Regions from separate parts of the Chelativorans sp. AA-79 genome, predicted to be linked through region 1. Evidence: predicted binding sites of a transcription regulator. Region 1 holds the regulator's gene; each other region holds the start of a gene.

Region 1 (2,196 bases):
GATGGACGAGCCTTGCTCGGCGCTTGATCCGATCGCGACCGCCAAGGTCGAGGAGCTGATCGACGAACTGCGCGAGAACTATACGATCGTCATCGTGACCCACTCCATGCAGCAGGCCGCCCGCGTCTCCCAGCGCACGGCGATGTTCCATCTCGGGAACCTGGTCGAAGAGGGGCCGACCGACAAGATGTTCACCAACCCGGAAGACAAGCGGACCCAGGATTACATCACAGGCCGGTTCGGCTGATCCGGCGCAGTTTGCAAAAGGAACGGACTCATGGGCCAGCATACCGTCGCCTCTTTCGACGAGGATCTGGAGCACCTCGACCGCCTCATCCGTGAGATGGGCGACCTTTCGGCGGCCATGACGCAGGCTGCAACCAGGTCGCTGCTCTATTCAGACAATGCGCTCGCGCAGCGCGTGATCTCCGACGACGTCGTCATGGACGCAAAGCAGCGCGAACTCGATGAGCGCGCGATCACGCTCATCGCCAAGCGCCAGCCCATGGCGCAGGACCTGCGGGCGGTTGTCGGTGCGATCCGCATGGCGGCCGACCTCGAGCGGATCGGCGATCTCGCCAAGAACATCGCCAAGCGCGTCGGTGCGGTGGGCGGCGGCGCTCCCCGCGGCCTGACGCAGCCGATCGAGACCATGTCCAACATGGTGCTGGAACAAGTGAACCTGGTGGTGGACCGCTATGTCACGCGCCAGCCCGAAGCGCTGACCAAGCTGCGCGACGAGGACGAGAAGATCGATATCCAGTACACGTCGGTGTTCCGGCAGCTCCTCACCTATATGATGGAGGATCCGCGCAACATCACCGCCTGCACGCATCTCCTGTTCTGCGCAAAGAACCTCGAGCGCATCGGCGACCATGTGACCAACATCGCGGAGAACGCCTATTATGTGCTCACAGGCCTGCAACTCCCCGTGCAACGGCCGAAGCAGGACGAAACGCAGGTGACGGCCGGGTAGCTGGAGGCTGTTGAATGATCGCACCGAAAGTCATGGTGGTCGAGGATGACGAACCGCTCTGTGTGCTGCTGCGCTACAATCTCGAGGCGGAAGGCTACCAGGTCGAGGTGATCACGCGCGGCGACGAGGCGGAAGTGCGGCTGCAGGAGAACGTCCCGGACCTGCTCGTGCTCGACTGGATGGTGCCTGCCGTCTCGGGGATCGAGCTGTGCCGCCGGCTCAGGATGCGTCCGGAGACGGAGCGGCTCCCGATCATCATGCTGACCGCGCGCGGGGAGGAGAGCGACCGTGTCCGCGGGCTTTCCACCGGCGCGGACGACTATCTGGTGAAGCCCTTCTCGACGCCCGAATTCATCGCGCGGGTGCGTGCGCTTCTCCGGCGCGCCAAGCCCGAAGTGCTTTCCACGGTGCTGAAGGTCGGCGATATCGTGCTCGACCGTGAATCCCATCGCGTCTATCGGCGCAAGAGCGAGATCCGCCTCGGGCCGACGGAATTCCGCCTGCTCGAGTTCATGATGCAGCATCCCGGCCGCGTCTTCTCCCGCAGCCAGCTCCTCGACAATGTCTGGGGCGAGACGATCTACATCGACGAGCGGACGGTGGACGTTCATGTCGGGCGGCTGCGCAAGGCGGTGAACCAGGGGCGGATGCCCGATGTCATCCGCACCATCCGCGGCGCGGGCTACGCCATTCGCGAAAACTGAGGAGAGGCCCGTTCGGGCTGCTCTTTCCCCCAGCCCGCCGCTGATGTGCGAAGGCCCGGCGCGAACATGTCGCGGTCGAGGCCCGTCAGTGCGCTCATCGCCGCGCCGTGCAGGATAAGCGGCACCGCATTGGGCAATGTTTCGAAGGCAACGGCTTCGGCGTGCTGGCCCCCTGCGGTCTCGGCCAGCGCACGGCGGATCTCAGGCTCGAGAATGTCGAAGGCCGCCGTACCCTGGCCCACCATCGCCACCGGTGCCGGGTCGATTAGGGCAAAGAGATTGCCGAGGCCGAAGCCGATCGCCCGCCCCGCCTCGCGGAAGGCGTCCCGCGCCTGTCCCTCTTCTTGCCGCGCTTGCCCCGCAAGCCTCTGCATTTCCCCCGCCTCGATATCGGCCACCGGCTTCTCGTCCCTGCTCTTCCCGGAGGCGCGGCGCCAGATGGCGTAGTTGCCGGCATAGGCTTCGATGCAGCCCCGGCGCCCGCAACGGCATAGTGCACCCCCAGGTTCATGCACC
Region 2 (2,196 bases), 610 kb from region 1:
TCCTTGGAGATTTTCGTGGTGCGCGGCAGGGCGGCCAGGCCCTCCCGGCACACAAGGATCAGATCGATTCCGCGCGGGAAGCGGGTGCGGTTCTGTGCCCATTGCTCGACGAAATGGCGCGGAAGCGGGCGTGGTGACAGCATGACGAACGTCTCGATCCCCGGCCCCTCAAGTCTCAGCGCCTCGCCGCTCGTGAGCGTTTCGACCTGGAGGACAAGAGTCGCGGAGCGGTCGGGATATTCCTGGCTCCCCTGCGCGAAGTTCTCGAAGGCCGGCAAGTTGGCCGGGTCAGACACGAAAGCGAAATGCGCGTCCGCCGGCTCCCGCACCAGCGGTGCCCCGGTCTGGAAGCCGAGCCAACCGGCGACCGCTTTGTCCTCGCGCAGCAGGGGGTCGATCCACATGGGCGTGTCGGCATCGCAGAGCGCGAGTGCCACCGCCCCTGCCTCGGGCATGAGCGGCGCCGGCGGGCGCGGGAGGTGCACACCCCGCGCGACCGTGCCGGGTCTCGCCATCGCATCCATCACCGCGCGGAAGGTCGCCTGCGCGTCGAAAACCGGGTCCGGGAAACCGCCTTCGATGGTAACTGCCTCCATCAGTCCTCTCCTCGAACCATGGTGAAGAATTCGACACGCGTGGCGGCGATCTCCGCCCGGCGCTGCTCGTCCCGTTCGGCCAGCCAGCGGCGCAGGGGGGCGAGAATCTTTTCCTCCACCTGTGCCGCGAACTCCGCCTGCTGACGCAGCGCATCGATGGTGGCGGAGATGCGTGCCTTCTCGCGCTCCCGGCCAAGCGCATAGGCATGGCCGATCTCGCCTGTCGCCAGCTTGACGCTGGCGCGCGTCACCGTCGCCTCGCCGAAATTGAATGGTGATCCGCCACCGCCGATGCGCCCGCGCAACGCCACGAGACCGGTCTCGGGTCCGCGCAGAACGGTCGCCTCGTCTGGCAGGTCGCTTTCCCGCCAGAGCCGCTCGAGCATCTCCGCCGGCGCCGCCGCAAGCACCGCGAGGGCATCGCGGCGGGACAGACCTGCATCTTCTCTCCGCATCTCTTTCCTTTCGCAAAAATTTGTCTATTGATATAGACAATTATACGAATTATAGTTTCTGCGTAACGATTGTCCATGACAGCCAAATGACAGGTGGTTGGGGATGTCGGGCGAAGCGGGGATTGAGCGGCGCAGCGGCGTGGCGCTCTGGCGGCAGATCGCCGATCAGATCCGTCAGGGGATCGCGACGGAGCTGGGGGACCAGAACGGCCGGCTGCCGACGGAGATTGCGCTTGCGGAGCGCTTCGGCGTGAACCGGCACACGGTGCGCACGGCGATCCAGGCCCTGGTGCAGGAAGGTGTGTTGCGCGCAGAGCAGGGGCGCGGCACCTTCATCGAGCGCCAGCCGCGGCTTTCCTATCCGATCGGACCGCGCACGCGCTTTTCGGCAGGGCTGGAGGGCCAGGCGCGGGAGCGGCGCGGAAACCTGCTCGACCATGCCTATGAGGAAGCGCCGGCTGCAGTAGCCGAAGCGCTCGAGCTTGCGCCCGGAGCGCGGGTGCTGAGGCTCGAAACTCTTGCCGAGGCGGACGGTCGGCCGATCTCCCGCGCCCGCAGCTATTTCGATGCCAAGCGCTTCGCCGGCTTCGAGCGGCACTTCGCCCGCACCGGCTCCATTACCATGGCTTATCGCCACTTCAATGTGAGCGACTATCTCCGCCGCTCGACCGCGATCTCCGCGCGTCACGCCGATTCGGTCGATCTGGAGGTCCTGAAGCTTGCGCCCGGCGCCATCGTTCTCGTGGCGATCGGCCTCAATGTCGACCGGTCGGGCAAGCCCATCCAGTTCTCCGAAACGCGCTTTTCCGCCGACCGGGTCGAACTGCAGGTGGGCGGGCAGATGCCGTAACGGAAGCTTCACGTCTATGTGACTCCGCCGTCGCGGATCCTTTATTGCTTCAATGCTTTGGGAAGTGCTCTATCGTTTTGACGACCGGGGAGAGTTATCGTGCTGAAACACCTCATAGCCGCAGCACTTTTCACCGTCACAGGTGTCTCGGCGCATGCACGGGACGCGAACCCTGCAGACTGGAGCCAGGTTCTGGAGCAGGCGCGGGGCCAGACCGTCTATTTCAACGCCTGGGGCGGGGCGGAAAACATCAACGCCTATGTCGAATGGGCAGCCGGCGAATTGCGGAAGCGGT
Region 3 (2,196 bases), 110 kb from region 1:
ATGTGGACCTTTGCGACCTGCGCCGCAGGACAGTCGGGATCCGGCTCCAGGATCGCGGCATGGTAGCCGAGGCGCGCCGCCGCCATGGCCAGCATGCGGCCAAGCTGGCCGCCGCCGACGATGCCGATCGTCGCGCCGGGCGCGAGCGGCTGGCTCATCCTTCCGTCACCGGACGCTCGGCGACCGCAGCCGTCTGCCCGGCCCGCCATGCATCGAGCCGTGCGGCAAGGGCTTCGTCGGAAAGCGCGAGCACAGCGGCGGCAAGCAACGCTGCGTTCACCGCTCCCGACCGGCCGATGGCGAGCGTTCCGACTGGGATGCCGGCCGGCATCTGCACGATCGACAGAAGAGAATCCTGTCCCGAAAGCGCCTTCGACTGCACCGGTACGCCGAAAACCGGAAGAGGCGTCAGTGCCGCCGCCATGCCCGGCAGATGCGCGGCTCCCCCGGCGCCGGCGATGATGACGCGGAAACCGTCGGCCTTGGCGCCTCTGGCGAAGGCGTAGAGCCGCTCGGGCGTGCGGTGGGCCGAAACGATCCGGACGTCATGGGAGACTTCGAGGGCTTTCAGGGTTTCGGCCGCGTGCCGCATGGTCTCCCAGTCGGACTGGCTGCCCATGATGATGGCGACATCGGCACGTTTCTGGTCCATGCGAGATTCCCTGCGACTTCTGGAATTCGCCCTAACCCAGCGCGTGCGAATCGGCAAGCCTCGCAAGCTCTCAGGCGATGATGTCGGGGATGATCCTGTCTTCCAGTTCCTGGATACGGTCCTTGAGGGCCAGCTTCTTCTTCTTCATGCGCTGGATTTGCAGGGGGTCGCATCCGGAAGCGATCATCGCGTTTATGGCGGCGTCGAAATCCGCGTGATCCTGTTTCAAACGGGCGAACTCGAGGCGGATTTCGGCCTGTTCCTGTTCCGACATTTCCACGGTCTGTTTCGACTCCGGCAGGGATTCGACGCATGGCGCCGCTCGCCGTCCCAGATTGGGAACAAAGCATCGTTTCCTATCACATTTCAGGGCGTTGATAAATGCTACCCTTTAATATTCGACATCGGCTCGCGATGGTGGCAGACTGTCACTGTACCGTCATGGAACAAGGGCGGGAGCATTCCGGACGGGTCACGAGGAACCTACTAAGGAGGCACCCATGTCGCTTGACTCCCATCTTGCAGAACTTCAGCGCAAGCATGTCGACCTCCAGCGTGAGATCGACGATGCGATGACGCATCCCTCGGTCGATGAACTCGAGATCGTCAAGCTGAAGCGACGCAAGCTGGCCATTAAAGACGAGATGGAACGGCTAAAGGACGTACAGACCCGGCACTGACCTGAAGAAGGCGGACGTACGGGAATTTGACCTCATTCATCACCCCTGCGCGCTTGAGGCGAGCGCGCACGGGCCCCTGTCTCACACCCACCCCAAATCTCCCGCCGCAAAATCCCGCAGGCGGAGCAGCTCGGCCGACGTCGAGCGATTGCCCGCTATTCGGCGGCCTGCGCCTTCTCCTCTTCCGTTTTCTGCTCGTCATCTCCGAGTTCGGCGCGCGGATCCAGCATGATGCTCTGCGGCGTCGCGGCCGGCTGATGGGTGGGCAGCGTGGTGAAGGCGTCCTTCTCCTCGACGGGAACGGGCGCGCGTTGCGAAATCCGCAAGAGGGCATAGGCCGTGATGCCGAGATGGGCCGCGGCGGTGGCCAGGAAAAGGCTCTCGGGCCGAAGCCATTGCATGAATATGCCGGCCAGGATCGGCCCTGTCATGGTCCCCACGCCGTAAAGAAGGAGGAGCCCGCTGGACACCTTCACGAAATCGGTGTTCGAGGCGTGATCATTGGCGTGGGCGACCGCTATGGGATAGAGCGCATAGGCCAGAAGACCGTAGAGGCCGGTCATCGTTATGATCACCCCGCCCGTGCGCGGCGCGGCAACCAGTATGGCCAGCCCCGTTAGGGCCGCGCCCAGGGAGCAGCCGGCGAGCACGAAACGGCGGTCGGTATGGTCCGAAAGACGGCCGATCGGCACCTGCGCCACCGCGCCGGCGATGACGGCGATGCTCATCATCAAGGCGATGTGGAAGGTCGGGATGCCGACTTCCGCGCCATAGACCGCTCCCAGTGTGCCCCATGCACCGTTGGCGATGCCGATCAGCATGCAGCCGACCACCGCAACGGGGGAATGAGCGTACAGATTGCGG
Region 4 (2,196 bases), 490 kb from region 1:
AAGCCCCTGGATCACGCCGTCATAGTCGGCGGCCGGGAAGAGCGAGACCTTCTCCACGCCGAGCACAGCAGGCAGTTTGTCGACCAGGCACTGGAAATTTCGCAGCCGGTCGGCTTCGTTCTCGCCGCCCAGGATGCCGATACGGAATTCCTTCAGGTCTTCCGCGTGTGCGCCGTTCGCCAGAACCGCGCCGAGGGCGAAGGCGCCCATCACTACATGCTTCAACATTGCGTCTCTCCTGTCTGGGCCGGGCCTGCCGGCTCGCTTGTTGTCTGCTGCGCCCTTTACGCGGGCAAACGCGCCGGTTCAGCCGGCGAGCACGGCCGGTTCCAGGTGGCGCGGCTTTTCGCCTCGCGGCCGGAGCGGCTCGTCGATGCTCGTGGAGGTGATCTCCTCGGGAATGGCGTCCGCCCCTTCCGCGCCGTAGATCCGCCGCACGGCGTCGCCGGTCAGTTCGTCGGGCGCGCCGTCGAAGACGACGGCACCCCTGGCCATGCCGACGATGCGCGAGCAGTAGTGACGTGCGGTGTCCAGCGTGTGCAGGTTGGTGATGACGGTAATGCCCTCGCGCGCATTGATGTCGGCGAGCGAATCCATCACCACCTTGGCGTTGAGCGGATCGAGCGACGCGATCGGTTCGTCGGCGAGGATCACCTTCGGCTCCTGCATGAGCGCACGCGCGATCGCGACGCGCTGCTGCTGACCGCCGGAAAGGGTTCCGGCACGCTGAAGCGCCGTCTGGGCGATGTCCAGGCGCTCGAGGGCCGCGATCGCCTGCAGCCGCTCCTCGCGCGAATAGAGGTTGAGGAGGTTGAGCGCGGTCGACCGGTGGTTCAGCCGTCCGAGCAGCACATTGGTGAGAACGTCGAGCCGCGGCACGAGGTTGAACTGCTGGAAGATCATCGCGCAGTCGCGCTGCCAGCGGCGAAGCTCGGCGCCCCTGAGCGCCGACACCTCGGTGCCGCGAAAGAAGATCGCGCCCTCGCTCGGATCGATGAGGCGATTGATCATGCGAAGCAAGGTCGACTTGCCGGCGCCGGAGCGGCCGATAATGCCGACCATCTCGCCCTCGCCGATCTCGATCTGCACTCCCTTCACGGCGGCATTGGAGCCAAACCGCCGCGTGACCTGGCGTAGCTGAAGCATGAGCTGCTTCTCCCCGTTTCGGGCTTTGCACCCTTTGTTGGGGAAACCGCCTAAAACCTCAGCATGAACTTGGAATGTCGGCGAGGTGTCAGTTTTGTTACAATCCACCGGCACCTGGCCGGCAGCATCCTTCGGACCGTTGCTACAGCCTCGCCAGGCGCTCGACCAGAAGCTCGAAGAAGGCCTCGTGATCGATGTCGCGCATCACATGCGCATTCACCGGCCGGTCGGTGATGCGCCACCAATCGATCACCGTCATGCCCCGGGTCAGCGGCGAAGCGGTCTCGACGCTCACATTGCAGCGGCGCCCGCGGAAAAGCTCCGGTCGAAGGAGATAGGCGATCACGCACGGGTCGTGCAACGGGCCGCCGTCCGAGCCGTATTTCTCCTCGTCGAAGCGCTCGAAGAATTCGAGCAGTTCCGCCGTGACCGCGCCGACGCGGGTACCGAGATCGCGGAACGCAGCGATGCGGGTTGCCGTCGTCAGGGCCTTGTGCGTGACGTCGAGCGGCATCATCACGATCGGGATCCCGGAACGGAAGACGACGTCGGCCGCGTGCGGATCGACATAGATGTTGAACTCGGCCGCGGGCGTTATGTTGCCGCCCTCGAAGAAGCCGCCCCCCATCATGACGATCTCCTTGACGCGCGGAGCGATGCGCGGCTCGCGCACAAGAGCGAGCGCGACATTGGTGAGCGGCCCGAGCGTGCAAAGGGTGATCTCGCCGGGATCATGCGCCATCAGCGCATCGATGACGAAATCGACGGCATGCGCGTGCTGCAGCGGCATTGTCGGGTCCGGCAGGTCCGGACCGCCGAGGCCCGTCCTGCCATGGACGTGCTCCGCCGTCACGAGTTCGTTCACCATCGGACGTGTGGCGCCGGCATAGACGGCGACATGCGGCCGCACCGCCAACTCGCAGACCTTGCGGGCGTTCTTCACCGTCAGCGCGAGCGGCACGTTGCCCGCGACAGCGGTGATCCCGAGGACTTCGAGTTCGGGGCTCGCCAGCGCCAGAAGGATGGCAACTGCGTCATCCTGGCCGGGAT

What was found. The regulator PhoB, encoded in region 1, activates phosphate uptake and scavenging genes when phosphate is short. The targets are predictions, from matches to a motif close to TGTCATNNANCTGTCAT.
Region 2: the regulator PhoB is predicted to act here: its motif matches at 1,127-1,143, upstream of phnF (phosphonate metabolism transcriptional regulator PhnF).
Region 3: the regulator PhoB is predicted to act here: its motif matches at 1,079-1,095, upstream of PVE73_RS02785 (DUF465 domain-containing protein).
Region 4: the regulator PhoB is predicted to act here: its motif matches at 1,232-1,248, upstream of phnC (phosphonate ABC transporter ATP-binding protein).

The regions. Positions count from the first base shown of each region.
Region 1 covers NZ_CP120361.1:675,596-677,791, forward strand. The annotation lists gene pstB (phosphate ABC transporter ATP-binding protein PstB) at 1-247, shown strand, start outside; gene phoU (phosphate signaling complex protein PhoU) at 278-976, shown strand; gene phoB (phosphate regulon transcriptional regulator PhoB) at 994-1,680, shown strand; gene PVE73_RS03430 (ROK family protein) at 1,659-2,196, opposite strand, start outside.
Region 2 covers NZ_CP120361.1:67,076-69,271, forward strand. The annotation lists gene phnH (phosphonate C-P lyase system protein PhnH) at 1-596, opposite strand, end outside; gene phnG (phosphonate C-P lyase system protein PhnG) at 596-1,051, opposite strand; gene phnF (phosphonate metabolism transcriptional regulator PhnF) at 1,155-1,901, shown strand; gene PVE73_RS00345 (ABC transporter substrate-binding protein) at 2,001-2,196, shown strand, end outside.
Region 3 covers NZ_CP120361.1:564,019-566,214, reverse strand. The annotation lists gene PVE73_RS02800 (5-(carboxyamino)imidazole ribonucleotide synthase) at 1-158, opposite strand, end outside; gene purE (5-(carboxyamino)imidazole ribonucleotide mutase) at 155-652, opposite strand; gene PVE73_RS02790 (YdcH family protein) at 723-926, opposite strand; gene PVE73_RS02785 (DUF465 domain-containing protein) at 1,153-1,332, shown strand; gene PVE73_RS02780 (MFS transporter) at 1,488-2,196, opposite strand, start outside.
Region 4 covers NZ_CP120361.1:182,345-184,540, reverse strand. The annotation lists gene phnD (phosphonate ABC transporter substrate-binding protein) at 1-228, opposite strand, end outside; gene phnC (phosphonate ABC transporter ATP-binding protein) at 307-1,146, opposite strand; gene PVE73_RS00890 (nucleoside hydrolase) at 1,289-2,196, opposite strand, start outside.